2 regions of the Staphylococcus casei genome follow, and region 2 is predicted to be linked to the other one. Evidence: predicted binding sites of a transcription regulator. Region 2 holds the regulator's gene; the other holds the start of a gene.
The links. The regulator CtsR, encoded in region 2, represses protease genes until heat stress. The targets are predictions, from matches to a motif close to ATGGTCAATAAAGGTCAAACA.

Region 1: clpB (ATP-dependent chaperone ClpB) is a predicted target of CtsR. The motif match lies at 8,916-8,936, and genes of this name have one in related genera.

The regions. Positions count from the first base shown of each region.
Region 1 is NZ_CP125718.1:1,997,734-2,014,286, forward strand. It holds gene opp3C (oligopeptide ABC transporter permease) at 1-441, opposite strand, end outside; gene opp3b (oligopeptide ABC transporter permease) at 441-1,367, opposite strand; gene QMO72_RS09645 (DUF3899 domain-containing protein) at 1,614-1,988, shown strand; gene QMO72_RS09650 (MFS transporter) at 2,057-3,292, opposite strand; gene fabF (beta-ketoacyl-ACP synthase II) at 3,496-4,740, opposite strand; gene QMO72_RS09660 (beta-ketoacyl-ACP synthase III) at 4,752-5,693, opposite strand; gene QMO72_RS09665 (YjzD family protein) at 5,924-6,115, shown strand; gene clpB (ATP-dependent chaperone ClpB) at 6,258-8,867, opposite strand; gene QMO72_RS09675 (acyltransferase family protein) at 9,206-11,035, opposite strand; gene QMO72_RS09680 (metal-sulfur cluster assembly factor) at 11,315-11,623, opposite strand; gene QMO72_RS09685 (Cof-type HAD-IIB family hydrolase) at 11,737-12,579, shown strand; gene QMO72_RS09690 (CoA-disulfide reductase) at 12,612-13,934, shown strand; gene QMO72_RS09695 (ketopantoate reductase family protein) at 14,264-15,181, opposite strand; gene QMO72_RS09700 (TetR/AcrR family transcriptional regulator) at 15,323-15,844, shown strand; gene QMO72_RS09705 (YisL family protein) at 15,930-16,319, opposite strand.
Region 2 is NZ_CP125718.1:2,407,233-2,423,785, forward strand. It holds gene QMO72_RS11755 (sigma-70 family RNA polymerase sigma factor) at 39-605, opposite strand; gene QMO72_RS11760 (NYN domain-containing protein) at 675-1,202, opposite strand; gene rlmB (23S rRNA (guanosine(2251)-2'-O)-methyltransferase RlmB) at 1,199-1,948, opposite strand; gene QMO72_RS11770 (Mini-ribonuclease 3) at 1,953-2,342, opposite strand; gene cysS (cysteine--tRNA ligase) at 2,344-3,744, opposite strand; gene cysE (serine O-acetyltransferase) at 3,728-4,369, opposite strand; gene gltX (glutamate--tRNA ligase) at 4,719-6,173, opposite strand; gene QMO72_RS11790 (PIN/TRAM domain-containing protein) at 6,567-7,625, opposite strand; gene radA (DNA repair protein RadA) at 7,703-9,073, opposite strand; gene QMO72_RS11800 (ATP-dependent Clp protease ATP-binding subunit) at 9,447-11,909, opposite strand; gene QMO72_RS11805 (protein arginine kinase) at 11,924-12,934, opposite strand; gene QMO72_RS11810 (UvrB/UvrC motif-containing protein) at 12,927-13,478, opposite strand; gene QMO72_RS11815 (CtsR family transcriptional regulator) at 13,497-13,958, opposite strand; gene QMO72_RS11820 (NupC/NupG family nucleoside CNT transporter) at 14,115-15,329, shown strand; gene pdxT (pyridoxal 5'-phosphate synthase glutaminase subunit PdxT) at 15,463-16,038, opposite strand; gene pdxS (pyridoxal 5'-phosphate synthase lyase subunit PdxS) at 16,040-16,553, opposite strand, start outside.

The DNA.
Region 1 (16,553 bases), 410 kb from region 2:
TGACCATAAATCTCTACCTAATTGGTCAGTCCCAAACCAGAAATGCTCTTTAACACCTGCTTCCTTATAAGCATCAACGCCTTTTGCGCCTTCACCGTCAAAGGGTAAGAATGGTATCTGATCTAACACTGGAATTTTTGCTGGCAAGTTACGTCTGTCAACATCTTGATCAGCATAATCATGTGCACTTACCAGTGGCCCTATCAATGCAAGTAATACAATAATAATAAGTCCAATCATACCAACGACTGCTAACTTGTTACGCTTCAATTGGGCCCATGCATCTTGCCAAAAGTTTTTACTTTCTCTTTGCATTTCTGGTTCTTTTGAAATGTCATTGTTACTTCTAATAAAATCAGTTGCCGGAATTGCTTCAGAGGTATGTGACATCACTGCATTTGAATGGTCATCTGTTAATTTTTCATTTCTTTTATCAGCCATTATTTTTTACCTCCTTGTACACGAATACGTGGATCAATAACACCATAAAGAATATCTACAACGAAGATAGAAACAATAAATAGTGTACTGAATAAAATTGTTGTTGCCATAATCACAGGAAAATCATTTGTAGTAATAGATCTAACAAATTGGTCCCCTAAACCAGGCACACCGAAAATATTTTCAATTGTCAAAGTACCAGTTAAAATACTAGCTAACATCGGTACAATAATCGTAATTACTGGAATCAAAGCATTTCTCAATGCATGTCCAAATAACACTCTCATCGTAGAATTACCTTTTGCACGCGCTAATAAAATATAATCTGAACTTAATACCTCTATCATTTCTGCTCTTATGTATCTAGTCACAGTTGCTAGCACTGCTGCTGAAAGTGCTAATGAAGGTAAAACTGCTGTTGATATACCTTCCCATCCGGCGACAGGAAACCAATGTAATCTTACAGAAAATACATATTGTAAAAGTACCGCTAGTACAAATGAAGGTACAGACACTGCTATAACTGAAATCACTGTGGCTGTGTAATCAACCCAACTGTTTTGCCGTACCGCTGCTATAATCCCCAAAATTAATCCTAATATAACCCCAATTACCATTGCTATAAGTCCCATTTCAAGTGATGGTAATAATCGTGGCTGTATTAATTCCCACACGGGTTGATTATCGTACTGGAATGAATTACCGAAGTCACCTGTCGCTACATTTTTCAAATAGCTTGCATATTGTACTGGTACAGGATCATTCAATCCATATTTTTCATTTAAAATTTGCTTTTGATCTTCACTTAACTTTTCATCATTAAATGGTGATCCTGGCATTAATTTCATTAAGAAAAATGTAATCGTTACGATAATGAATAATGATAAAATCATATACCCTAAACGTTTCAAAACATATTTAAGCATAATTTATCCCCCTTTATTTTCAAAATAAACATTCCCTTTCGAAATATTCAGAAATATTTAATAACAATTATATATTCAGTTCATCTATTAAGCAATATTGTTTTGCTTTACATTAATAAAGAATATTTTAACAAAATAATTTATTAACTAACAAAAACATTGATACAAAAGAATTTATAGATATTATTATTCTTTTTTTAGTTATATTAAGTTACAATAAATTTATTGAAAAGAGGAGGCATAAAAATGAGAAGCAATCACAATATACTCATATGGGGACTTTTCACACCTCTGTTATCTTTAGCTTTTTGGCTCTTTACCGTCCATACTTTAGTTCATTTTATGAATTTACTGTTTTACATATCTATCATCTTAACGATTATATTTTTCATTATTATCATCGTTCAAGAAGGTGTATTAGATCCTACAAGTTATGGTTTTAGAAGATTAAAATATCAACTCTCTAGTCAAAAACATAGAGATGCTTTAGAAAAAGACGCGTTTTTTAAACCAGGACAAGTGAAAAAAGAGCATTATTCTATTACCCCCTGGGTCATCACTGGATTTGTTTGTAATATTATATATTTATTATGCTCTATTTCGATTTCTTTTATGCTCTAAATGTTACTTAAATTAAAAAAGACTGTATGAAATATTGTCATCTATTTAACAATATTTCATACAGTCTTTTATTTTGTATCTAAATGCGGATTATAAAACAAAGCATAATATAGTAGCACAAATCCAAGTAATACGATAACGCCTACATATACCGACATCATCCATGGTAACAGCACCACACCCATAATCAATCCCAATCGTGATAATACATTAGCACCATAAAATGAAATCATATTAAAAGTCGCATAGGTACTACGTTGATTTTTCGGAATCATTCTAAAGCGTTGCTCATTTTGAATCGGAGAATATATCAGTTCGCCCAATGTAGCAACGATAGCAAAACAACACAACACCCAAAAGGAATTTGCTGAAGTTAAAATGATATAACCTCCTGTATACAACACAACTCCATACAAAAAGAATACTTTTTTAGAAGTATAAGATATGAGTTGGTTGACTGCAAAGGTAAGCGTCGCAACAACTATCGTATTGATAATCATAATCACAGAAAACATGCGTACACCATCAATATAAAATCCTAAGAAATGTAATGATTCAAAATTAGATTTCAACCTCACTACTACATATGAATTCAAACTTAGTTCAGCCATGATAACCATCATATAGCCTAAATTAAATAGCATATAATATTTATCTTGAATAACAACTTGATAACTATTTATAAAATGTTTAAAACGTGAGGTTAGTTCATTTTTTTCACTATAAAATTGTTGTACATCATAATACTTCTTAAATAAGTACCAACTAATCAACATTGCACAGAAAAACAATATAAAAAGCATGCGCTTATGACCTAAATAAAGCACAGCTCCAAGTACCATCGCTATTGCTGTACCAACATTAAACATCCAATAATTTAATCGGTATACGTACTCACGTACGTCGTCATAAATTGCATCCATGATAGCAGCTTCAAATATAGGTGAACTTACTGCAAAGAGCATTTGAAAAATAAAAATGCTTGCACAAAAAATAATTAAACCAATACCATCCATCGTTACTGTAATACTTAAAACAATAAGACAAATAGCATATAAAAAATGAACATAATTCACTACTGTTTTCCTATTATAATTGTCTCCTAAATAACCGCCTAAAAAAGACATGCCAAAGTTAACGATAATATTAATTATTAAAAACACACCTGCAAATATAGCATTAATTTTACTTGTTAAATAGAGCGCCATAAAAGGGAGCACAGCTTGGCTTGCAATAATCAAAATAAAATCTGCAATTAGTCTTGACTTCAAAGTGGCGGATAATGTAAAAAACTTTTTCAACATAATCCCTCCTTCACAACTTTACGCTCAATTATACATGAAGTAGATATTATGAAAAGTTTATTTTCACATTAACTAATTGCTAAAAAATAATTTTTAAATAGACCTAAATTTATAAAAATTGGTATACAAAAAGTGGATATAATCATCTAACAACTGATTACATCCACTTTTTATTTATTATATTAGTGATTAAATATTATTTTTTAATCAGCAAATTTTTTCAATATAATTACCGCATTGTGTCCACCAAAACCTAAACTATTACTCATTGCATAAGTAATATCTAAATCTTCTGCTTTATTAGGCACAATATCGATATCACATTCAGGGTCTGGTGTGACAGCGTGAATCGTTGGTGCAATACGACTATCTCTAATTGAAAGTGCAGAGAATATCGCCTCAATGCCCCCTGTCGCTCCAAGTAAATGACCTGTCATTGATTTAGTTGAACTTACTTTCAATGTTTTAGCAGCTTCGCCAAATGTATTTTTGATTGCTTGCACTTCTGTTAAGTCTCCAACTGGTGTACTTGTACCGTGAGCATTAAGGTATTGTATTTCTTTAGCCTCAATGTTTGCATCATCTAAAGCAGCTTGCATAGCACGTGAGCCACCTTCTCCTTGAGGTGCAGGTGCAGTAATGTGATAAGCATCTCCTGTTGTACCGTAACCAACGATTTCCGCATAAATTTCTGCGCCTCTTGCTTTCGCTGATTCAAGGGATTCAAGTATAACAATACCTGCGCCTTCACCCATAACAAAGCCATCACGGCCTTCTTGGAATGGTCGACAAGCAGTTTCTTTGTCATCATTTGTAGATAATGCACGACTTGCACTGAATCCTGCAATTGCCATTTGAGTAATTGGTGCTTCCGTACCACCAGTAATCATGGCATCTGCATCACCACGTTGAATGATTTTAAAAGCTTCACCTATAGAATTTGTACCAGTAGCACAAGCAGTGACTGTAGATCCATTAGGGCCTTTCGCACCTAAATCGATAGATACTTGTCCCGTAGCCATATCTGGAATTAACATTGGTACGAAAAATGGACTTACACGTCTAGGTCCACGTTCTAATAATTGTGAATGTGCAATTTCAAAAGTTTCCATACCGCCAATTCCAGAACCAATCCATACGCCAATTCTATTTGCAGTGTTTTCATTAATATCTAATTTAGCATCACTCACTGCTTCTCTAGCCGCAACAACTGCGTATTGTGTAAATCTATCCATACGACGTGCTTCTTTTTTCTCGATATGATCTTCAATATTAAAATCTTTTAACTCTCCAGCCAAATTAATATTGAAATCTGATACATCTAAACGAGTAATTTCATCAATACCATTTACGCCCTTTAATGCATTATCCCACGTCGTCTTTGCATCGTTACCTAGAGGTGATAATGCGCCGACGCCTGTTATTACAACACGTTGTTCTTTGCTCATAGTTTATCCTCCTATTTTCCCCATCTCAATGTAACAGCGCCCCAAGTCAGACCGCCGCCAAAACCTACTAACACTAAAACGTCATCGTCTTTAATTTTGCCATTTTCCAGTTCTTGCGCAATACTTAATGGAATTGAAGCAGCAGAGGTATTACCATATTTATCAACTGAAACACTCATCTTTTCTCTCGGTATACCTAAGCGTTCTCTCGCCGATTCCATAATTCTAATATTTGCTTGATGAGGCACAAACATATCAACATCTTCTGGTTTTAAATTTGCTTTAGCTACTGCATTATTCGATGCTTCGCCCATAATCCTAACTGCAAATTTAAATACTTCACGACCGTTCATAAATATTTTGCCATTTTCTGGATTTAAATATAAATGTTTACCACCTGAGCCATCAGAACCTAATTCATAGCTCAGAATACCACGTCCTTCTGATACTTCTCCGATAACAGCAGCGCCTGCACCATCACCGAATAAAATTGCAGTGGAACGATCGGTAAAATCAGTAATTTTAGATAATTTATCTACACCTACAACAAGTACATTCTTATAATCACCAGATTGTACAAATTGTTTAGCATTAATCATCGAATACATAAAACCACTACACGCAGCGAGTTGATCTAAAGATGCAACTTTACCAACGCCTAATCTATCTTGAAGGATATTAGCTACTGTTGGAAAAGGAAAATCACCTGTAGAAGTCGCAACTAATATCATATCAATATCAGAGGCTTCAATTCCAGCATCTGCTATTGCTCTTATGCTTGCTTCATATGCTAAATCAGATGTTTCTTGCTCTTCACTAGCCCATCTTCTTTCTTTAATACCAGTCATTTGAGAAATCCATTCATCTGTTGTTTCTAAAAATGTTTCAAAATAGGCATTGTCTACTATATTTTCAGGTGCATATGCACCAAAACCTTTAATACCCACGTCCATGGTCGAACACCTTCTTAATTTAATTTTTATTACCAGGTATTAATTTAACATAATACACATTTCAAATACAAGAACTACCTCTAATATGTGTGTATAATTGCATATTTTATTATAATTTAAAGCATATTTAGCTATAACGCAAAAATATGCTTTAATACTTTTCTTACTATACAAATAGCGTTTTCTTATTTATAATAGAGATATATTTATTATATTGGAGGCATTACATAATGAAATACCTCATAGTTCTATTTTGGTCTATTGTCTTATTAGAAATGATTAATTTTGTATTAAATAGTTTAGAGGGTGGCGGGCCACTTAACCTAATCACACCTCTTGTTGTAGCAGTTATATTTACAATTATTGTAGTGTTATTTGATATGGTTATTAAGCCAACGTCCAATGATTCTAAACAACATTAGACATATTTTAAACTGTCGACAAAGTTTCATTACTTTGTGGCAGTTTTTTATTTAACACATTATTATAAAACAGCCCCCGTAAAAAGTATGACTACTGATACGGGGGCTGTTCTACTTTGTAATTTATATATATTAATTATCTTTATAACGTTTCGGGTTTGATATCTTTAAACGTCAAGCCGTCATCTGATAAATCTATATGAATGGATGTACCTTCTGGTAAATTCTCTCTAATCATTTTACGCGCTAATGGTGTTTCAATTTGTCTCTGTACAAAACGTTTTAAAGGACGTGCACCAAATTGAGGTTCGTATGCTTCTTTTCCTAGCCATGCTTTTGCCTCATCAGAAACTTCTATAGAAATACGCTGTTCCATAAGTCTAATATTTAATTGTGTCAATATTTTATCAACGATTAAACTCATATCGTTGATTGTTAATGGTTTAAAGAGCACAATATCGTCCATACGGTTAATAATTTCTGGTTTGAAATATTGATTCAAACTTGTCATTACAGATTTTTCAGTAGATTCTGTGATAACACCTGTATCTTTAACATTTTCTAATAAAATTTGTGAACCAATATTACTAGTCATAATAATAATTGTATTTTTAAAATCGACTTCTCGTCCTTTAGAATCTGTGAGACGACCTTCTTCAAGTATTTGTAAGAGTACGTTAAATACATCTGAATGTGCTTTTTCAATTTCATCTAACAATATAACTGAATATGGGTTACGACGAACTGCTTCTGTTAATTGTCCACCTTCATCATGACCTACATAACCTGGAGGTGCGCCAATTAAACGAGAGACAGAGTGTTTTTCCATGTACTCACTCATATCAATACGAATCATGTGTTTTTCTGAATCAAATAACGTAGATGCTAAGGATTTAGCCAATTCTGTCTTACCGACACCTGTAGGTCCTAAGAATAAGAAGCTACCAATTGGTCTGTTAGGATCTTTAATCCCTGCACGCGCTCTTACAACCGCATCTGAGACTAAATCAACAGCCTTATCTTGGCCAACAACACGTTTGTGTAAAATATCTGCCAGATTTAATAGTTTTTCTCTTTCCGTTTCAACTAATTTGGATACTGGAATACCTGTCCATGAGCTTACGATATCTCCAATTTCTTCATCAGTTACAATTTCTCGAATAATACGGTCAGTGTCTCCACTTTGCTCATCTTGGAATGCTTCTTCCAATTCACGTAATTCTTTCTCCAATGCTGGAATTTTACCATGTTGTAACTCAGCTGCTCTTTCTAAATTATAATTCGTTTCAGCTTCTTCTAAAGCTTTTCTACTTTCATCTAATTCTGAACGTTTTTCTTGTAATTTAGCAATTTTTCCTTTTTCTTCTTCTACGCGTGATTGTATTGCATTTTGTTTTTCTTTTTCATTAGATAATTCTTCTTGTAGTTCTTGCAATCGTTGTTTACTTGCGTTATCAGATTCATTTTTCAATGCAGATTCTTCAATTTCTAATTGCATGACACGTCTATTAACTTGGTCTAGTTCTGTTGGGTTAGATCCCATTTCTGTACGTATCGTTGCGCAAGCTTGATCGACTAAATCGATTGCTTTATCTGGTAAGAAGCGATCAGTAATATAACGATCTGATAATTCTGCGGCTGCTACTATAGCTCTGTCTTGAATACGTACACCATGATAAACTTCATAACGTTCTTTTAATCCACGTAATATAGAAATTGTATTTTCTACATCTGGCTCAGCAACGTTTACTTTTTGGAAACGACGTTCTAACGCTGAATCCTTTTCAATATATTCTCTATATTCATTTAATGTTGTAGCACCAATACAATGCAATTCACCGCGTGCAAGCATTGGTTTCAACATGTTACCTGCATCCATGGCACCTTCTGTTTTACCTGCACCTACAAGCATGTGAATCTCATCAATAAATAGAAGAATTCTACCTTCTGAATCTTTAACTTCTTTAAGCACTGCTTTTAAGCGTTCTTCAAATTCACCACGGTATTTTGCTCCGGCAACTAAAGCACTTAAATCTAATTCAAAAATCGTCTTATCTAATAGAGCGTCTGGTACGTCTTTACGTACAATACGTTGCGCTAATCCTTCAACGATAGCAGTCTTACCTACACCAGGTTCACCTATAAGTACAGGATTGTTTTTCGTTTTTCTACTTAAAATTCTAATAGCATTACGTATTTCTTCGTCTCGTCCTATAACCGGATCCATATTGCCTTGACGTACTTCTTCAACTAAGTCACGTCCATATTTTTCTAATGCTTCGTAATTTGCTTCTGGATTTTGTGATGTCACGTGATTTCCCCCTCTTATTTTTTTTATAATCTCAGTTATCACTTCTTTTTTATTGGCGACAAATTGTTGTGTCGTTTCGTCTATGTCCATTGCAGCAAGAATAATATGCTCCATAGAAACATATTCATCTTCATAAGATTTCATATAACTTTCAGCTTTATTAAACAGTTCATTCGTTTTTTGACTAATATACTGTCCGTACTGTACGTTATCGCCTTGCACAGATGGGTATTGTTTTAATTTTTCTTTATATGCATTTATCAGTGCTTCTGTTTCAATATTGGCACGTTCTAGAACACTTTTAAATAAACTATCATTTTCTTCAAGTGCTGCCATAAGTACAGCTTCAATTTCAATGTTTTGATTTTCATTTTCTTTTGCTAATTCAACAGCTTTTTGTATAGCGCCTTGAACTGCATAGGTCATTTGATTAATATCCAAAATGATTCACCTCACCATTTAGTGTTTGATCAATGGAAAGCAAGTTTGACTTTGACTTTCTTTGACCTTAAGTTTATTATAGTCCTTTTTATTTAGATAATCAACACAAAAGCTTGTATTTTTTTCAAATAAAACACTAAAATTTCAAGCAGTATACATCAATGTTTTGCCCCTTTATTAACGTGTTTAAACCATCAATTTACACTTATATTTCATTACATATTTCCGATATTTTAATTATTGTAAAAAATGAATAAAAGCCCACTCCAACGTTATGTTGAAATGGGCTTTCTATCATATTATTTTTCATTTCGTTTAGGCACGATAAATAAAATTTATTATTTACTTTTCTTAGGAACCATCTGTTTTAATATTTCGTCAGTTAAAGCTTGAACGCCTGAATATTCTAAATGAATACCATCCGGCGCGAAATATTCAGAATGGCCTTCTGAACGTTTATGCCAATCTACTAACGTTACATTTGAGTGGTTTTTAGCAGCATCAGCCATCAAACTATTTACATGCGTTTCATAATTTCTCGGAACGCGCGTGTTTACTAAATAAATTTTGGCATCTCCAAATTTACTTATCAGTTCGTTCAATTGCTCTTTTGAAAAATCACCATTTGTCCCTAGCTCTAGAACTACTTGCTCATTTTTATTAGCATATTTTTTATAATTTTGTTCAACGAGTGGCGTAGCTTCATACAAATTACGTCCAACTTGACCATCAATAATGGCATTAGGCACATGTTTAGTAAAAGCTTCTCCAATATCTACCATTACAGAATCCCCAATAAGTAAAGGTTTCAAGTCTGAATATACTTTACTATTTTTATGTACTTTGGCTTGCTTTTCTTTTGATTTTTCTTTGAGAGAAACAGTTTTAGACTTTTCTTTGAACTTATGATTGCCTGTAGTATGATAAGACATTTTCTTATTAGCTGTAGTATCTTTACCTAAATGATCAAATGCCCCCGCAAAAATAAGCAATGATGGAATTAGAATAATGATTAAAGCCACTGTTCGTAAGAATGGGATTTTTCTAAAACGGTTTAATGTGAAAACACGGAAACTATATTTTCTAAACGGCGTTTCGATATAGCGATAAGATAATTCTGCAAAAATGATGGTTACTCCCACATCAATAATATACACATAAATAGGGATTTGCCCGTCTACAAAGTAACTATGTAAAAAACTTATCACCGGAAAATGCCATAAATATAAACTATATGACCGTTTGCCAATATATACGAATACTGGATTACCAAGTATCCGAGCAAAGTATCCTGTTGGATGTACTGCACTACTAATTACAAACAGTGTCATTGCTGAAATCAAATAAAATCCGCCATTATATATCCAATCACTATTATCATCGACCAAAATAAATAGGCTTAATAGACAAATAATACTTAATACCCCAACCGTATCAACGACATGTCTTATAGCAATATTTGGGTTTTTCTTTAATTTAAATGGAGGCCATAAGAATGCAAACATTACACCTAAGAGCATTGTTTGCAGTCTTGTATCGGTTCCAAAATAAACACGTGAATGACCCGTATGCGGTTGCGAAATCATAATCATTACAAACAAAGATACTAATGAAATGATCCAAAAAATTAATGTCACATTACGATATTTCCGAACAGTTAGTAATAATGTGATTAATACAATTGGAAAGCATATGTAGAACTGTTCTTCAATTGCTAATGACCATAAGTGTTTAAGTGGCATAAACGCAAACTGTTCAAAATAATTTACATCTGAAGCAATATACCACCAATTAGATGCGTAAAGCACTGCAGCGAATGCATCATGTTTGATACCTACAATTTGATCTGGTTTTAAAATGAGCGTAGCTAACACCACCATACAAACTAAGACGATAACTGCAGGTATGAGTCGCTTAACACGCCGTAACCAAAAGTTTTTCAAATTAATGATGCCTGTTTCTTCATACTCTTTTAATAATAAGCTGGTAATTAAATAGCCTGAAATAACAAAAAATGTATCTACACCTAAGAAGCCACCCGTAAGCCACTGCCTATTTAAATGATAGATAATGATGCCTATAACAGCAATTGCTCTTAATCCATCCAAGCCAGGCATATAGCGTGTATCACGTGTTTTATCGCAACGCTTACTTGAATCATTACTCATTTTTATCATACTTCCATCCAAAAATTTTAAAATAACGCTTTATCTACAGCGTAAATCTACTTTCATTTTACTAGCCGATTGTAATACTTTTGTAATATAAATGCAATTATTTTAATGATTTGTACGATACAAATTTTTACTTTTTTAATGGTTCGGACTTATATTATTTATTAAAGGAAGTTCTTGAGTTTTAAAATTAAAAAAGAACTAACCTCATGAGTTCCGCATTTTGATACGGTCCTCATGTGGCTAGTTCTCTTAATCATTTCTATTTATCGTTTAACCGATACCTAACGCAATTTTAGCATAGCGAGACATCATATCTTTGTCCCATGGCGGGCTCCAAACGATATTTATTTCTGTATCTGAAATCTCAGGTATTTCTGCCAAGACCATTTTAACTTGGTTCATAATTTGTGGCCCCATTGGACAACCCATAGAAGTTAAAGTCATATCTACTTTACAAATACCTTCATCATCAACGTCTACATTATATACTAAACCTAAGTTAACAATATCAATTCCTAACTCAGGGTCTATAACCATTTCAAGCGCATTTAAAATACTATCTTTTAATCCTTCGTCCATTTGTCTCACCTCTTCGTTATTAATCATATTAACAATATATCAAATATCTTACAAAACGCCAATAAAATGCTATGATATTGATACATCAATTATTAAACATTAAGGAGATTTGCATGAAACCTTATTTAATTTGCTTAGATTTAGATGGTACACTTTTAAACGATGAAAAAGTAATTCCTACTTATACCAAACAAGTATTAAAAACTTTACAATCACAAGGTCATAAGCTCATGATAGCAACCGGACGCCCTTATAGAGCGAGTCAAATCTATTACCATGAACTTCATATGGACACGCCTGTAGTTAACTTTAATGGTGCCTATGTTCACCATCCTAAAGATAATAGCTTTAAAACAAAGCATGATGTTTTAGATTTAGAATTATCTAAAGAAATTATTCAGTCATTAAATGATTATGGTGTCTCAAATATTATTGCAGAAATCAAAGATCACGTCTTTCTTAATAACTTTGACCAAAAATTATTCGATGGCTTTTCAATGGGAACGCCTAAAATAGAAACTGGTGATTTATTGACTTCATTAACAGCTTCACCGACTTCCATTTTAGTAGAAGCTGAAGAAGTGATGATTCCTAGAGTTAAAAAAATGCTCACGCACTTTTATGCTGAAAATATTGAGCACCGCAGATGGGGATCACCATTTCCAGTTATTGAAATTGTAAAAGAAGGTATTAGCAAGGCTAGAGGCATTGATTATGTTAAATCACACCTCGGCATTGATCATAACCAAATTATTGCATTTGGAGATGAAGATAATGACTTAGAAATGATTAAATATGCTAAATACGGTATCGCAATGGATAATGGATTAGATGAGTTAAAACACGTAGCTAATGAAACTACATATTCAAATAATGATGACGGCATTGGTCGTTATCTTAACAATTATTTCCAACTTGGTATGCCTTATGAAGCATCTATTACATCTCGGATATAGTCAGATAATCACTTACTAGGAGGTCATTTATTATGAATAAAATCATAGTCGTTGGCGCTGTTGCTGGTGGAGCGACCGTCGCTAGTCAGATACGAAGATTAGATCAAGAAAGTGAAATCATTGTCTTCGAAAAAGACAGAGATATGAGTTTTGCAAATTGTGCACTCCCCTATTATCTTGGTAATGTTGTTGATTCTCGAGATAAAATCCTAGAAGCTACACCTGAAATGTTCCATGACAAAAAACAAATCACAGTCAAACCTTATCATGAAGTCACGGCAATTAATGATACTCGTAAATCTATTACTGTATATGATAGACAAAGTAAAGAATCATTTGAAGAAACTTATGATACCTTAATTCTAAGTCCGGGTTGTAGTGCAAACTCGTTAAATTTGGATAGCGATATCACATTTACGTTAAGAAATATGGAAGATACGGATGCCATAGAATCATTTATTGAGCATCATAAAGTCAGTAATGCACTTATTATTGGTGCTGGCTATATTGGGTTAGAGATACTTGATAATTTATATGAAAGAGGCATTACTCCAACATTAATTCATCGCTCAACTCATATCAACAAATTGATGGATTCCGATATGAATCAGCCTATTATAGAAGAGATGCAAAAGCGTCAAATTCCATTTAGACTCAACGAAGAAGTTGTGAAAGTCATTGGAAATGAGGTGCATTTTAAATCAGGTGCAGTTGAACATTTTGATCTTATTATTGAAGGTATCGGTGTAAAACCGAATTCTGATTTCATCAAAACGTCTAACATCAAACTAGACACACGTGGTTATATACCTGTCAATGATTGCTTCGAAACAAACATCCCAAATATATATGCTTTAGGTGATATTATAAATGCACACTATCGGCACGTTGACCTTGAAGCACATGTACCACTAGCATGGGGTGCACATCGTGGCGCAAGCATTATCGCTGAACAACTTGCTGGGGATCATACCATAAAATTCAAAGGCTATTTAGGTGCAAACATTGTTAAATTTTTCGACTATACGTTTGCAAGTGTTGGTGTCAGCCCACAAGAATTAATGCATTTTGATTATGAAGTCGTTGAAACAAAACAAGGTGAACACGCTGGATATTATCCGGGTAACGCTCCCTTGCATTTACGTGTCTATTTCGATAAAAGCAACCGCCGTATTATACGTGCAGCAGCAGTTGGAAAAAAAGGCGCCGATAAACGTATCGATGTATTATCAATGGCAATGATGCATCGATTAACGATTGATGAACTCACTGAATTTGAAGTTGCCTATGCACCACCATATAGTAGACCCAAAGATATTATTAACATGATTGGTTATAAAGCTCGAAATAAATAAAAAATAATGTCTAAGACAACAAAACAATCGCTGATTTCTATTAAGTATGAAACTGAGTAGAAATCAGCGATTTTAATTCGTAAATTCATTGTTCGCCTCTTACGTTCCAGTGCAATTTCAGTTTTACATACTTATCTCAACGCAGCATATATTTATACTACATCGTTCCATACTGCTCCTATTCAAATGTATCATGATTAACATTTGCTTCTAAATTTAGTCACATCTATAAATATGGTTTCTCCATCTATTATATTTCAATCTACAAATTGTGTTTTAAAATTCGAAAAAGATTTTATTAATTTATCTATAAAAGTATTGATTCTAAATCAATTTACTTCTTCTACTTTTTTAACCATCTTATCTAAATGATGTGTTGTTACTGCTGTTTGTTCATTTAGTAATTTAACATCTTGATATAATGATGTAACTTCCCTATTAGATCCTTGAATTTGATTCATCACTTTAATGTTTAATAAACATTTTAACATTGGATATGCAATGATTTTAAATTTCTTAAAGAATATAGCTTGTATTTTAGGAATAATTTTATAATTACTTCGTTCTATTAATAAGTGTAGTTCATTATATGATTTTATGATGTTGTTAATCAGTTGTTGCTGTTTTCCTTTATACTGATTTTTTACTGCTATGCCTGTATTTAAAGGTATAATCATCGCTGCATGTGACATTAGCCAATCTTCAAAATTGGGTTCATAAGTTAATTTTATAGGTAAATCTTTGAATATTTTATAAAGCTTATTTTGAAATGGTATTTGTTCCTCAAGGTGACTGACTTTTAGTTCTCCAGCATTAAATCGGATAACCGTTGTGGTGCTGTTACTTCTATTTCCTCCAGTCATCAAAAAACCAAAAGATACATTTTTAGATGTCTTGGATTGCTTAAGAACAGTTTCACGAAGCTTGTGGGGATGGGTGTTATTCCCAACAAAAATGATATTTTGGGTAATATTTCTCGCTATTATAGGCGCAACTGAATAGACGTCTGAATATTTCATTGTTACAAATATAACATCATAATGATCAGTCTCATTTAATTCACTGATATAGCTAAAATGTTCTTTTGTATTTCGCTTCTGGAAATAGTGGTTTAATACGACTCCCCTATCGTTTAAATTGTTGTAGGTCTGTCCTCTTGCTAATATCGTTATATTATTCCCAGGTTTATTTAGCGCATGTGCTAAAAATTGGCCTTGCACACCAGCACCATAAATAAGTATATTCATTGGCATACTCCTTTCTTTTTAATAAACAATTGTTCATTAACTTGAAGTTATCATTATAAAACGTTAAACTCAATAAACAAAATGTACATTTTGATGTTTAATGTACAAATACCAAAAATTGTCGAGAAATAAGGAGTAATTATGGATAAAAGACAAGAAAAATCGCGCCAACTCATTATCGAAAGCTTTATACAACTTATGCAGGAAAAAGACATTACTAAAATATCTATGAAAGATATAGCTGAATTTGCCAATATTAATAGAGGAACGATTTATTTAAACTTTATCGATAAATATGACATTCTCAATCACGCCATAGATTTTATTATGGCAGAGGCAATTGAGAAATGTGAGCATTATAAGTATCAAATAGAAGACGGTAAAGAGGGGATACGGGACATACTTGTCGCCATCGATAAGCAATATGATCTCCTGAAGAAATTGATACAAAAATCAGATTTAAATATATTAAAACAGACACTTTCAGAGAAATTCATGAAATCTATTAAGCAAAAAGACAATGAAATAATGACACAGTTTTTAGGTTCAGCAACAGTAGGCGTTATTGTTTGGTGGATTGAAAAATCTAAACCATGCTCAATCGATGAATTAAGTAATGAACTATGGCGTTTATTAGCACCACATATTGAATCATTTCTATAAAAAATATACACAAAAAAGCTGTCAACAACATCAAAAACTCTGTCGACAGCTTGAAGCAATCACATAATGAATGACTGCTTTTTCTTTATAAACCAAACATTTTTGTAATGGGTCCTTGTGGCAAGATAATACCCAAACACATCGTAATAATAATGATGATAATCGTTGTCCACATTAATCCATGGCTTGGTTGACTTTTCTTCCTTTTCGCAATGGTAACTTCCATAAGTGCAACAGCTGCTACGCCACCTAACATTTTCAATGTTAGTAACATATGCCCTCCAGCATTATCAGAAGAAAAAGCTTGAATCCATAACCAAAATCCTGAAATTAAAACTAATACCATAAAAAGTCTTAATACCATATGAATTGGTTTAAAGTGAGGTGTTGCGCCTTGTTTTACTGAAAAGTTAAAATACGCAGCAAAGAACAAAATAATTGCAAGCACCCATGATGTAATATGAATATGTAACATTAAATAACCCCCACACATATTTTTTATCACTTCATACAACTGTTAACTACAATAAATCATATATAAATGAAATTTTTGTAGTCTTTGAATTGCAAAAATAATATGCTTCTATCTTTATCATACTCAATACTATGCTATTTTTCAAAAAGAAATTCAAAATCTATTTTCTTACGATTAATCATTTATACAAAATCCCTAATTTCCATAGTTAAATCACTCAAAAACGGACCAACA
Region 2 (16,553 bases):
CATAGTACGTCATTTTTCATATTTCGTGGCTATGCCTATCACTTCAAATAACGTCTTATTTTCATTTTACAGCGCTGTATCGTATTGTAAACTACTTTGATTTTCACATTTAATATTTTCGCAATTTCTTGTGGTTTATATTCTTTCAAAATATAAACAATCACACTTTGTTCAAGCTCGGTCAACTTTTCTAACACACGGTGTAAGTCATTAGCAATTTCATCAGCTATGATCTGTTGCTCTGTTAAGTATACATTTGTCGCATATTGATACTTAACTTTGAACTCGTTCACTAATAATTCCTGTCGTTGCTGTGTATACACTTTCTTACGAAGATAGTCGTTTTTTACCGTTGTAATAACTCGATTCACATAATGCTCAAATGGTGTGCTTTTAGCGAAATCGAAACCACTGAGTACTCGTAATAATTTTAATAGCACTTCTTGACACAAATCTTCTTTATCATTCGGATGAATGGTAAAATGATTTAGCCTTTGTTTTATCATAGGTAAGACAGCCTCGATCATTTTAAGTGTTACTTGTGTACTGTTTAAATCGCGCGGTGTTCGTGAGGTAAGTTCGTTGTTGAGTAGACTTTCAAACATGACTTGTATCCTTTCCTTAAAAGTAAGCATAGGATACATAGTTGCACACCAAAAATCAAGACTACAATACTAGTGTTTGTGATTGTCACCGCGTCTTAATTTTTCAAATTCTTCAAGTATCTCATTTGACAGTTCTATGCGTGTACGTGGTTTTTGTTCATTAAAACCATCCAGCTCTTTTGATACTGATATTTCATTTTCTCTCAAATCTCTCCACATTTCTCTTGAAGAAACACGGTAAGCGCCCGCGCCAAATATTGCATGTTGTTCACTCATATCACTCGTTACAACCGTTATATGTCTCGTATGTTTATCATATAAATCATAAACATATCGTTCAATGTAACTGTCGGCAGTTTCTTTTTCTTTTGTAAATATCGTTTTAACCCCATGGTACATATATTCTGAATGCGCGCCGGATTGCTCATAAGCATCAAATACACAAACGACTTCATCTGCTATAACAGCATTGTAGTTTGCGATTGCAGTAAGTAATTGATCGCGCGCTTCTTCAAGATTATCCTTAGCTATGCGACTGAGTTCCTGCGACTGTCCAATCATATTATAACCATCAATGATTAAGTAACGATCTTTCATGTCTTATCTCCAATCTGGTGACGTTTACGATATACCTCGTACATCATTAAACTAGCAGCAACAGAAGCATTAAGACTATTCACATGCCCAACCATTGGAATTTTAATATAGAAATCACATTTATCTTTAACTAAACGACTCATACCTTGCCCTTCACTTCCTATAACTATCGCTAGAGGCATTGCCGCATCCATTTCTCTATAATCTGTAGCATTTTCCGCTTCTGTACCAACTACCCAATATCCATTGTCTTTTAATTCTTCAATTGTTTGAGCAAGATTAGTTACCCGAATAACTGGCACATGCTCAATTGCCCCAGTGGAAGCTTTAACAACCGTTTGCGTCAGCGCTACTGAGCGTCTCTTAGGTATAATCACTCCATCGACACCAGAAGCATCTGCAGTTCTCAAAATAGACCCCAAATTATGAGGATCTTCTAAGCCGTCTAATATTAGGACCGTGGACAAGGCTTCTTTCGTCTTTTGTGAAGCTAAAAAATCATCAAATTCCGTATATTCATACGGAGCAATATACGCCGCAATGCCTTGATGTGGCGCATCTGACAAATTATCTATTTTTGATTTTGGTACTGATTGAACGATGATTTTATGACTATTTGCTAATTTTAAAATTTCATTTATTTGTCCCTTTTTAATAGTATCTTGTATTAAAATTTTATTAATAGTATGTCCTGAGACAATCGCCTCTTTTACTGCATGACGACCAACTATAACTATATCTTCCACAGTATCACTTCCTCTCATTTACATTTTGTATAATAGCCTCTAACAATGCCGATAGGCGGTCGTACTCTTTTTCTAAATATAAGAAACCAATGACCGCTTCTAGGCCTGAACTTTTTCTATATGTTTGTATGTCTGTATTTTTAGCTTTGGTATAACTTTTAGCATTTCTACCACGTCTAACAATATCCTGTTCGCTTTCACTGAACCAATTGTGCTCCATAAGATATTCGAGTGTTTGTGCCTGGCTTTTAGCTGAAACATAGCGCTTCGCTTCTTGGTGCAATCGATTAGGTTTCGCCTTTAGCTTCAACACAATATATTCTCTTACATGTTGATCTAATACAGCGTCACCCATATATGCCAATGTCAAAGGATTTAATAATTTATTGTCCATATTAACCACGTTTAAATCTCACGCCTTGTGCCGTATCTTCTAAAATTATATTCTGTGCTTTTAGTTCATCACGGATTTCATCAGCGCGAGCAAAATCTTTTTGCTTTCTAGCATTATTTCTTTCTTCTATAAGCGCTTCGATGTCTGCATCTAACAAAACATCACTTTCCTTGCCTTTTAATGGTACACCTAGTACATCACTGAAAATTTTATATACTTCTTTGAAACGACTTATTACTTCTGTAGATGTTGTGTTCTCTAACACATATTTATTAGCTAATTTCGCCAGATCATACCATGCAGTTATAGCATTAGCAGTATTAAAATCATCATTCATGACGGTTTCAAATTGTTTTAATATAGCGTTAAGGTCATCGATATATGCTGATTGTTCTGCAATATCTGTCGCAATTGCTTCACGGTCTTCAATCGCTTTATAACTATTACGTATGCGCTCTAAGCCACTTTTTGCTGCTTCAACTAATTCCACATTATAGTTGATTGGACTTCTATAATGCACACTAATCATAAAGAAACGTAAAACATCTGGATCTATCTGCTTAATGATGTCATGAACTAATACAAAGTTACCTAATGATTTACTCATTTTTTCATTATCAATATTGATAAAGCCATTATGCATCCAATAATGAGCAAACGGAGCGTGATTATGAGCTTCTGATTGCGCAATTTCATTTTCATGGTGTGGGAATTGTAAGTCAGCACCACCTGCATGAATATCAATTGTTGCTCCTAATTCATGATAAGCCATTACTGAACATTCGATATGCCATCCAGGTCTGCCTTCACCAAATGGACTATCCCAACTGATTTCACCCGGTTTTGCCTTTTTCCATAACGTGAAATCTAATGCGTCTTCTTTCTGTTCACCTTGTTCTATACGTGCGCCCACTTTTAAATCATTTAAAGATTGATGACTTAACTTACCATAATCTTTAAATTTACGTGTTCTAAAATAAACATCTCCGCCACTTTCATACGCATTACCTTCATTCACTAAATCTTCAATAAACTTAATAATGTCATCCATATGGTTCATTACACGTGGATTAGAAGTTGCTTTCTTTACATTTAGTGCACCAACATCTTCATAGAATGCTTCAATATATCTATCGGCAATATCTGATACAGATTCATTTAATTCTTTAGAACGTTTGATTAATTTATCATCAACATCTGTGAAATTTGATACAAAAATCACTTCGTAACCTTGATATTCAAAGTATCTTCTTACTACGTCGTAATTGATAGCCGGTCTTGCGTTACCTATATGAATGTAATTGTATACAGTAGGTCCACAAACATACATTTTAACCTTTCCTGGTTCAATAGGCTCAAACGTCTCTTTTTGACGTGTTAGCGTATTATATAATGTAATCATCTTGTATCTCTCCATTTCTTGTTTTCTCAAGTTGTTTCTCTAATTCTTTTAATTGCTCGAAAAGCGGATCTGGTAAATTGCGGTGATCAAACGTTTTACCTGTGCGTCTGCCATCTTGTTTAACAATATGGCCTGGTATACCAACTACAGTAGAATAGCTTGGTACCGAACTTAATACTACAGAATTAGCGCCTATGTTTACGTCAGATTCAATTTTAATATTACCTAATACTTTGGCACCAGCAGCGATTAAAACATTGTCGCCGATGTCAGGATGACGTTTACCTTTTTCTTTACCCGTACCACCTAATGTGACACCTTGATAAATTGTGACATTATCTCCAATTCTACATGTTTCCCCAATAACTACGCCCATACCATGATCAATAAATAAACGTCTACCTATCTGAGCGCCTGGATGTATTTCAATTCCAGTGAAAAAGCGAGTGACTTGAGAAATCAACCTCGCTAGAACATATTTCTTTTTTTTGTATAATTCATGTGCGACAAGGTGGCTCCAAACTGCATGTATGCCCGCATATGAAGTAATAACTTCTAATGTTGTACGTGCGGCTGGGTCTTGTTCGAACACCATATTCACATCATCTTTTACTCTTTTTAAAATCTTAAACAAGGTTGCTACCTCCCTATTAAAAAAACACCTCTAACTCACTTGTTAGAGGCGCTTTTGCACGGTTCCACTCTTATTTTATATACAAGTCCTCACTATAAACCATATTTATGATTTAATCATTGCTTCCCAACTCATATTCACTCATCAAAGTTATTAAATTAATATTCATACAAAGGTGCATTCCGTAATTTCAGTGGTGTGCTCGCAGCAACCGCACACTCTCTTGACACAATCCATTACCTACTAATCCTTTGCTATTTTCAGTTTTAATAATAGGTGGTTTATTGTAATTTTTCAAGTATTAACTCCCCAATACTTTTCCGTTACATACCGAACTTATTTAAACGTATTTTTTCAAACGTGACAACACTTTATCTTTACCTAATACTTCGATAGTATTTGGTAATTCTGGTCCATGCATTTGGCCAGTAACAGCAACACGTATTGGCATAAATAATTGCTTACCTTTAATACCTGTTTCTTTTTGAACTTCTTTAATTGTTTTCTTAATTTCTGCCGCTTCAAATGGTTCAAGCGCTTCTAGTTTGCTATACAGATGCGTCATTAGTTCAGGCACTTGTTCACCTTCAATGATTTCTTGCTCATCTTCTCCTAATATTTGCTCATCACGGAAGAATAACTCAGAAAGTGGAACAATCTCTCCAGCATAACTCATCTCTTTTTGATACAACGCAACTAGTTTACGACCCCACTCTAATTCTGCTTCACTTGGATTTTCAGGAAGTAGTTCTGCTTTAATAAGATGTGGTAACGCTAAATCAAACACAGTTTCAGTATCTTTTTGTTTCATATATTGGTTGTTAACCCATGCTAATTTTTGTTTGTCGAAAAACGCTGGTGATTTTGATAAACGTTTTTCATCAAAGATTTTAATGAATTCTTCTTGAGAATAAATTTCATCTTCACCCTCTGGTGACCAGCCTAATAGCGTAATGAAATTAAATAAAGCTTCTGGCAAGTATCCTAAATCGCGATATTGCTCGATAAACTGTAAGATTTGTCCATCACGTTTACTTAGTTTCTTACGTTCTTCGTTAACAATAAGTGACATGTGCGCGAATCTTGGCGCTTCCCAACCAAATGTTTCAAAAATCATCAATTGTTTTGGCGTATTTGAAATATGGTCATCTCCACGGATAACATCAGAAATTTCCATATAATGATCGTCAATTGCTACTGCGAAGTTATACGTTGGAATACCATCTTTTTTAACAATAACCCAATCACCAATATTATTTGAATCAAATGAAATTTCACCTTTAACCATGTCGTCAAATGAGAATGTGGTATCTTTAGGCACACGGAAACGAATAGAAGGTTGACGTCCTTCAGCTTCAAACTGTTGGCGTTCTTCTTCAGTTAAGTGTGCATGTTTACCGCCATAACGTGGCATTTCTCCACGTTCAATTTGTTGTTGACGTTCTTCTTCTAATTCGTCTTCAGTCATATAACATTTATAAGCTTTATCTTCATCTAATAGTTGTTGAATTAACGGATTATAGATTTCAGCACGTTCCGACTGACGGTATGGGCCATAGCCTTTATCTTTATCTATAGATTCATCCCATTCAATACCTAACCATTTTAAATTTTCAAATTGAGAAGACTCACCATCTGTTAAATTACGCTTACTATCCGTATCTTCAATGCGAATTACGAAATCCCCATCATAATGTTTAGCAAATAAATAGTTGAATAATGCAGTTCTTGCATTACCAATATGCAAGTAGCCTGTTGGACTTGGTGCATATCTAACTCTTACACGATCACTCATTATGTTCACTCCTGTTTAATAATATTATTAGTAATTTTAATAGCATATTGCGTTTTAAAATTCATTACATATTCTTGTTTATTACGTTAAATGATTTTTAACCCAACACATTGAAAATTCATAATAAATTTAGTACTAACGCTTCATAAAGTTGTTATTCTGTCGCCTATTAATAATACCATAGCTTATATTTTTTTAAAGCACTACTATACAATCTATTAACACTTCATTTTATGACTTCAACACATCATATAGTAATACAATTTCGCTATCTATTGTAGCACTTTAAGGCCTATTATGATATCACTGTGCTTAAATTCACTCTTTCTCAATAATAAAAAGGTTTCAAATGAAATTATAGTGATCAATTCATTTGAAACCTTAATAACTCATCTAGTTTAGCTTTTTAGCAAAAATAATTCTTCCTGATGAAGTTTGTAATAAACTGATAACTTCAATATCAATATGCTCCCCAATATGTTTCTTAGCGTTATCAACTACTACCATCGTGCCATCATCTAAGTATCCTACCGCTTGGCCCGATTCTTTACCCATTTTCGTGAGTAATAGACTAAAACGATCACCTTGATGCACTGAGGGTTTAATAGCTTCAGATAAATCATTAACATTTAGTGCTTGAATCCCTTGCACATGGCACACTTTATTCAGATTAAAGTCTGTGGTAATAATGTGCGCTCTATAATGTTGCGCTAACTTAATTAACATTGCATCAATATCGCTATGTGACTTAGTCGGATGTATAATCCTCGTAGGGTGGTCTGTATCATAAAGTTTATTTAAAATATCTAACCCACGCTGACCTTTTTCACGTTTCACACTATCATTTGCATCTGCAACAAATTGTAATTCGTTAATAACACCTTGTGGAATCAATATCTCTCCATCAATAAATCCGCATTCAATAATATCTAAAATACGACCATCTATAATCGCACTCGTATCGATAATCTTAGGTACTGCATTTCTAGCATTAATAGACATTGAGCGCGCCATATTTTCTGGTAAGAATAGCAACATTTCATCACGCTTACGTAAGCCAAATTGGAATCCAAGATAACCCAGAATAATTGTAATAATAATGGGTACAAAGTGATTTAATACAGTGTTGCCGATGATTTGAAAAATGAAAGATATCATAACAGAAATAAGCAAACCAATAATCAGCCCAATTGTAGCAAATAAAATTTCTACAGCACTTTGACGCATAATTGTTTGTTCTAATTCTTTCAATGCTAAAGTTACTCTTTTAATAAACCATCCAAAGATTAAAAAGAATATTAAAATCCCTAGTAGACCATTGAAATAGTTGTTCGTTAATAGTGTATAGTCAGCTAAACCAGCATCAATTGTGATTTCAGGGATGAAATATACACCTAAACTTGCACCTAAAATAACATAGCACAAGATTACAATGAGTCTTAACATGTTCAAGTTTTCATTCTCCCTTCTCAAGCAAACTAGCTAGACTTAACTTGAGTCATCTGTAAGCTCTTAAATTTATTATAGCCTTATTGTTTAGCTAAAGCGTATCTCAAAGCGTCGTTTACACTTTTGACACCTATAACTTTAATATCACTTGGAAATTGCCAACCGCCTATATTTGTCTCTGGAATAATGACACGTTTAAAACCTAATTTCGCCGCTTCTTGTACACGTTGTTCAATGCGTGATACACGTCTTACTTCTCCGGTCAAGCCGACCTCACCGATAAAGCAATCTAAACCATCTACGGCTTGATCTTTAAAGCTTGAAGCTGTGGCTACAACGATACCTAAGTCGACTGCCGGTTCGGTTAATCTTACACCACCAGCAACTTTAATATAAGCATCTTGTTGCTGAAGTAAATAATTTTCTTTCTTTTCTAATACAGCCATGAGTAAACTCAAACGATTATGATCAATACCTGTAGCCATACGTCGTGGATTATTAAAAGTAGTAGGAGTGACTAATGCTTGTACTTCTATCAATAACGGTCTCGTACCTTCCATAGTAGAAACAATTGTAGAACCTGGCACGTTAGTTGACCGTTCTTCTAAAAACATTTCAGAAGGGTTTGCAACGCCTTTTAATCCACTTTGCTTCATTTCAAAAATACCCATTTCATTTGTAGAACCAAAACGGTTTTTTACCGCTCTTAAAATACGATAGGCATGATGTTCATCACCTTCAAAATATAGAACAGTATCCACCATGTGTTCTAATAGGCGGGGACCAGCAATTTGACCTTCTTTTGTAACATGCCCGACAATAAATGTTGCGATATTCATTTGTTTAGCAATGTTCATAAGGCTTTGGGTGCTCTCTCTGACTTGCGAAACGGAACCAGGTGCTGAACTAATTTCAGGATGAAATATCGTTTGGATAGAATCGACAACAAGTAAATCAGGTTTTAATTGTTTTACGGTTTCATGTATAATTTCCAAATCTGTTTCAGCAAACACATTTAACTGACTTGAATCCTCATCCAATCTTTCTGCCCTCAATTTCGTTTGGCTTAATGATTCTTCACCAGTGATATATAAGACATTATGTGACTGTGATAACGCTGCACAAATTTGTAATAATAATGTGGATTTCCCTATACCAGGGTCCCCACCAATCAAGACTAATGAACCATTTACAATCCCGCCACCTAACACGCGATTAAATTCATCTGACTTACTCTTAACACGTGGTGTAGTTTCTTGTTTGATGTCGTTTAACTTCTGTACTTTAGAAACATTATCGCGAGTTCGTACGCCGTGCTTCGGACTTGCTGTCTTTTGCTCGACAACCTCTTCCATTTGATTCCAACCACCACAATTTGGACATTTTCCCATCCATTTTGGTGACTGATAACCACACGCCATACATTCGAAAATCACTTTCTTTTTGGCCAAAATTGCACCTCCATCTTTCTTTGAACAAATCTATTTTATACTTCTCTTTGATTAAAAACAAACTTTAATCATGAACATATTATTTTTGTTTTTAATTTACGCGTTTTTATCGTGAGATATATTTGCGCTTTGTTGATGTATGCCTATCTACAATAACTATTTAAATAAAATATCACGCTTTTCTTAATAGTACCAACAATATTATATATATTTACTGGGAAATATAGCATATCCCCCTTTATAAGTGTGCATATCAATAACGCAATCACATACACATTGTCCACATAATGATTCTTAAAATACGCACAACAAAATACGCTTCCCAAACGAATTTCACACATTTGAGAAGCGCACTTTTTCACATATTTTAATATTATGATTCTGTTATTTCTTTATCTTTTGATGGTGCTTGTCTTTCTTGAATGTCATATTTATATTCTTTACCATCATGATCGATCTTAACTGCTTTGCCCTCGATTTGGTTGCCATCTAAAATTAATTCACTCAAGTTATCTTCTACTGTTTTTTGAATTGCACGAATTAATGGTCTAGCACCATATTCTGGGTCGTACCCTTCTTCTGCAATCTTTTCTTTAGCCGCTTCTGAAACCTCAATGTTTATATCTTGCTCAGATAAACGTTTAGTAAGTTTATTAACCATCATTGTAACAATTTCTTTCAATTCATCTTTAGAAAGTTTATGGAATACAATGATATCGTCTACACGGTTTAAGAATTCAGGGCGGAAAGCATTTTTCAATTCTTTCATCATTGTTTTACGGATTGTTTCGTAGTCTTCGCCTTCTGAGGCACCACCAAATCCTGCAAAACGTTGATCTTGTAACTCTTGTGCACCAACATTTGATGTCATGATAATTACAGTATTACGGAAATCAACACGACGCCCTTTCGTATCAGTCAAATGTCCATCATCTAATACTTGTAATAGTATATTAAAGACATCAGGATGTGCTTTTTCAATTTCATCAAATAAGATTACTGAATATGGTTTACGTCTTACTTTTTCAGTTAATTGTCCACCATCATCATGGCCTACATAGCCTGGAGGGGCACCAACTAAACGACTGACTGCATGTTTTTCCATGAATTCACTCATGTCAACACGAATCATTGCATCATCTTCACCAAACATAGATTCTGCTAAAGCACGTGCTAATTCAGTCTTACCTACACCTGTAGGACCTAAGAAAATAAAGCTTCCAATTGGGCGTTTCGGATCTTTTAATCCAGCACGTGCACGTCTTACTGCTTTACTTATTGAAGTTACCGCAGCTTGTTGACCAATGACTCTATGATGAAGTGTATCTTCTAAATTAAGTAGACGATCTGATTCTGTTTCATTAATTTTAGTTAATGGTATACCTGTCCATCCTGCAATAACTTCACCTATATCATCTTCAGATAAAGAAGTGTTTTCACCGTTTTTCGTGTTCTTCCATTTGTCATTTGCTTCTTCGTATTGTTTTTCTAATTTAGTTTGTTTGTCACGAAGGTTAGCTGCATTTTCAAATTCTTGTGCATGTACTGCAGCATCTTTTTCATTTTTAACTTGTTCAATTTCCTGTTCGATTTCTTTCAAGTTTGGCGGTGTTGTATGACTTTTCAATCTCACTTTAGAACTTGCTTCATCAATTAAATCGATAGCTTTATCAGGTAAGAAACGATCTGATATATAACGGTCACTTAGTTTTGCTGCTGAAATTAATGCTTGATCAGAAATGTTAATACGGTGATGTGCCTCATAACGATCACGCAATCCTTTTAAAATTTCAATAGTATCTTCAACTGTTGGTTCAGCAACTTGAACAGGTTGGAAACGACGTTCTAACGCAGCGTCTTTTTCAATGTTCTTACGATATTCATCTAAAGTTGTTGCACCGATACATTGTAATTCTCCACGTGCAAGCGCTGGTTTTAAAATATTGGATGCATCAATAGCACCTTCAGCTCCACCGGCACCTACTAATGTGTGTAATTCATCAATAAATAGAATCACATTTCCTGCTTGATGGATTTCTTCCATTACTTTTTTAAGACGTTCTTCAAATTCACCTCGATATTTAGTTCCAGCTACTACTGTCCCCATATCAAGTGACATCACACGTTTACCTTTTAACGTTTCAGGCACTTCATTGTTCACAATTGCCTGAGCTAAACCTTCAGCAATTGCCGTTTTACCTACACCAGGTTCACCGATTAACACTGGATTATTCTTAGTACGACGGCTTAATACTTCAATAACTCTAGTGATTTCTTTGTCTCTACCAATCACAGGATCTAACGTGCCATCTTTTGCAATAACAGTTAAATCACGTGCAAGACCGTCTAGTGTTGGCGTGTTATTTGATTTATTTGCTTGCGCATTTTTATTACTCATTTCAGGACTACCTAAAGCTTTAACTACTTGTGCACGTGCTTTTGTGATATTTAAATCTAAATTAGCAAATACACGTGCAGCTACGCCTTCATTTTCACGAATTAAGCCAAGTAAAATGTGCTCTGTACCTACAAAATTGTGATGTAATTTTCTTGCTTCATCCATGGATAATTCGATTACTTTCTTCGCTCTAGGTGTGTAATGTAATGCACCCATTTGCTCTTGTCCGTGACCGATTAATTTTTCTACTTCTTCTACTACTTTTTCTTCAGTAATATCGAATTGCTCTAATACTTTTGCTGCAATACCTTCAGGTTCTTTCATCAATCCTAAAAGTAAATGTTCTGTTCCAATATTTGAATGATTTAAGCGAATTGCTTCTTCTTGAGCATGTGCTAGTACGCGCTGCGCACGTTCTGTCAGTCTACCAAATAGCATAATAGCATGACCTCCTAATTTATATGTTCTCTTAAAATATCTGCTCTTTTTTCATTTACTACTCTTTCATCTTCATCATCTAATAAGAATGGTGATTGTATCGCAATCATCAATTCATTAAATTTGAAATCTTCTAATTCAATATAGCCTAAATCAATGCCAAGTTTAACTTCACTTAATCTCAGAGAAGCTTCCTCCATAGATATTAGTCTACTATATTTTAATATTCCTAACGAACGATATACTCTATCTAACGTTTCGGTATGATTATGTTCATTTAAACGTTCACGAATTTGCATTTCTTCGTTAATAATTTGCTGAACAACTTCGGTTAAACTTTCTATAATATTTTCTTCTGTTTTACCTAAAGTCAGTTGATTTGAAATTTGATATATATGGCCATAAACTTGCGATCCTTCACCATATATACCCCTTATTGTAAAACCAAATCGGTTAATTGTTTGAGCGATACGATTCATACGCTTCATAATCGTTAAACCAGGTAAATGCAACATCACACTTGCTCGCATTCCTGTACCAATATTAGTTGGACATGTCGTTAAATAACCTAAATGTTCATCAAAACTAATATCCAATTCACTATCTAAAGTATCATCTAATTTAGAAGCTTTTTCAAATAAGGTTTGTAATGATAAATCATTGCCCATTGCTTGTATACGGATATGATCTTCTTCATTGACCATGAGGCTTAAAGATTCATCTTCATTTAATAACACTGCAGAAGCAGGTTGTCTAATAAGTTCTGGGCTGATAAGATGTTTGGCAACCAGTTTATATTTACTTTGTTGATCCATAGTGTCTAAACGTTGTATAAACATATCTGGAAGCGCATCTTGAACCTCGTTAATTACTCTAAAACCTTCTTGCTCGGACGGAAACATGAGCGGATGAACATGATTTTCTAAATTTCTAGCCAATCGTATTCTTGAAGACATTACAATCGGGCTTTCATCTTTATCGCGCATCCATTCACTCATATATGCGCTGATATTATTTTCACTCATCACTACTCACCTCGCTATCCTCTTTTAATGCTTTGATTTCGTCTCGGACAACGGCGGCCTCTTCAAAGTTTTGATCTTCAATAAGTTGGTTTAAATGTGTTGTTTTTTCTTCGATTTTCTTTTTTAAAGCTAACTTTCTATATGAAGATCGAGGTGTTTTACCTATGTGCTCAATTTGGCCACCTTGCACGCGTCGTACAATATCGATAATGTCATCTTTAAATGTAGCATAGCAATCTGCACATCCAAATTTACCGACATGCGCAATATCTTTCAAAGTCATGCGGCACGTAGGACATCTTTTTTCTTCTTTAAAAGCAATTTCATCAAAATCAATACCATGTTTAGCAGCTAAGTGCTGTAATATTTGTTTTACAACAAAAGCACCTTCAATGTCGTCTTGGGACTGTATATGTTGATTTTGTGTCCAAGGGTTACCTCCTTGCGCACATGTTGGACAGACCCATTTTTCATTAACGCCTTCTTGTCCTTTCACAGCTACTTTTACTTCTGCTTCGTTTAAATGACAATTTTCGCATAGCACGACTAAACACCTCACTTTTTAATAATAATTTATTACAGGCAATAATCTTTTTAAAATATTAGCCCGTATAATATCTCTCGATAATACATCCATTTTTAATGTTTCTCTATCAATCACAGCCGAAATCATCTTCGCTTCTCTTTCATTGATATATTCTTTATCCAGTAAACCATCTATAATATAGTACGCTTGTTGTTGAGATATTGATGGCCCTATAAGTTGCAGTAAGTGATTAATGTAACCTGTTTCGTCTCTATTTTCAATTTTCGTGATTCGAATATAGCCACCGCCACCTCTTTTACTTTCAATTTCGTAGCCATGTTCATTTGTAAATCGTGTTTTAATTACATAATTCAATTGTGAAGGCACACAGTCAAAGCGTTGTGCAATATTTGCACGCTGAATTTCTACAACGTCTTCATTGGCGTCTTCAAATAATTTCTTAATGTACTGTTCTATGATGTCAGACATGTTGTGCATGATTATCACCTCTTTTGACCTTCTTTGACTATATTATATGACCAACTTTGACCTTTTTCAACCAATATGTTTTAAAAATTTTTAATTATGGATGTTAGACGTCCTTAATTTGTTGTATTATAGGTATTAAGAAAAAATAAAAGGGATGAAGTAATTATGCATATTATCATAGGTTTGATCGGTATTGCAGTATTTCTCGGCCTAGCGTTTCTTTTTAGTTCCGACAGAAAAAATATTCGCTGGCAATACGTAGGACTTTTACTCGTAATACAGCTTGTTTTTGCCTTTATTTTGCTAAAAACAAAATTTGGTATCACTGTCATTGGTGGAATTTCAGAAGGATTTAATTATTTGTTAGCAAAAGCAGCAGAAGGTGTAAATTTTGTGTTTGGCGGATTTGAATTTGTCGATCCGAAAAACCCACCATTTTTCTTTAATGTATTACTACCAATTGTTTTTATTTCAGCATTAATTGGTATTTTACAATATACACGTATTCTTCCATGGATTATCAATGTATTAGGCTTAGCAATATCGAAAATTAACGGCATGGGCCGTTTAGAATCATACAATGCTGTTGCGGCAGTTATTTTGGGACAATCAGAAGTATTTATTTCATTGAAAAAAGAATTAGCACATATACCAAGGCAACGTCTTTATACATTAACTGCTTCGGCTATGTCTACTGTTTCAGCTTCAATTATTGGTGCATACTTCACGTTAATTGAACCTCGTTACGTCGTGACAGCAGTAGCTTTAAATCTCTTTGGTGGTTTTATTATCGCTTCTATCATTAATCCTTATAAAGTAGAAGCAAAAGAAGATAAGTTAATCGTTGAAGAAAGTGAATCTGGGAAACAATCTTTCTTCGAAATGTTAGGCGAATATATTTTAGATGGATTTAAAGTCGCAATCATTGTTGGAGCAATGTTGATCGGTTACATCGCTATTATCGCATTACTTAATGGTGTCGTAAGTGCTATTTTCACAGGCATTTCGGGAGGAAGCATTACTTGGGATTTCCAAACGCTTATTGGCTTTGTATTTGCACCATTCGCATTCTTAATAGGTATACCTTGGAACGATGCGGTACAAGCAGGTTCAATTATGGCAACGAAATTATTATCAAATGAATTTGTTGCCATGCAAAGTCTTAGCACTGTTAAAGATATGAGTGATCACGCAAAAGGTGTTATTTCAGTGTTTGTAGTTTCATTTGCAAACTTTAGTTCAATCGGTATTATTTCGGGGGCAATCAAATCACTTAATAATGAAAAAGGCGATATGGTTGCACGCTTTGGTTTAAAACTATTGTTCGGTGCTACACTCGTTTCATTTATTTCAGCAGCAATTGCAGGATTCTTTATTTAATACAAAACAGAGCATGTAAGGTTTATGAACCTTACATGCTCTGTTTATTTTTACGATTAGAATTGTTCCCCGAAGTATATGAAACGATAGTCCTTATACATATACTATACCTTCAAGTGCTTCTGCATACTGATTATACTGTTTCAGTCAGCGCTGATTTTACAATATGATCTATAAAGTACTGTGTCACTCTATAATCATCAGTCAACTCTGGATGGAATGATACACCTAGGTACTGTCCTTCTTGCACAGCAACAATTTTTTCACCAACAGTACTAAGTAATTCTACACCTTCATGTATTTCGGCAATATGTGGGGCTCTAATAAACACACCTTCAATATCCTTAGCAATCCCCTTAACATCTAGTTCATTTTCGAAGCTATCTACTTGTCTACCAAACGAATTTCTTTCGACGGTGATATTTAGTTTATCTAAATATCCTTCTTCTCCAGCAATATGCTTAGCCATTACAATAAGTCCAGCACAGGTACCAAACATAGGTAATGTAGATTGTTGTAATGCCTCTTTAAAGCCATAAAGATTCATCAATCGACGTAAAGTCGTTGATTCTCCACCAGGTAATATTAAACCATCAATTTCATTTAATTGTTCCACACGTTTAACTGCTAGGCCTTCATGACCACTCAGTTCAATATGACGTATATGTTCTCTAACGGCACCTTGTAATGCTAAAACACCAATTTTCATATTACCATCCACGCTCTTGCATACGATCTTCTAATGATAATTCATTGATATCTAAACCTTTCATAGCAGAACCTAGTTCTTTAGCTAAACGGCCAATTAATTCATAATCTTGATAATGTGTTGTCGCTTGTACAATTGCTTTTGCAAATTTTTCAGGATCTTCTGATTTAAAGATACCAGATCCTACGAATACGCCATCTGCTCCTAATTCCATCATTAATGCTGCATCTTGAGGTGTTGCTACACCACCAGCAGCAAAATTAACAACTGGTAAACGTCCATTTTCTTTTATACCTTTTAATACTTCATATGGAGCACCAATATTTTTAGCCTCAGTCATAATTTCATCATCATTCATAACAGTTAAACGACTTACTTCTGAATTGACTTGACGCATATGTCTCACAGCTTCTACAATATTACCTGTACCTGGTTCACCTTTTGTACGTAACATCGCAGCACCTTCACCAATACGTCTCGCAGCTTCACCTAAATTACGACAACCACATACAAAT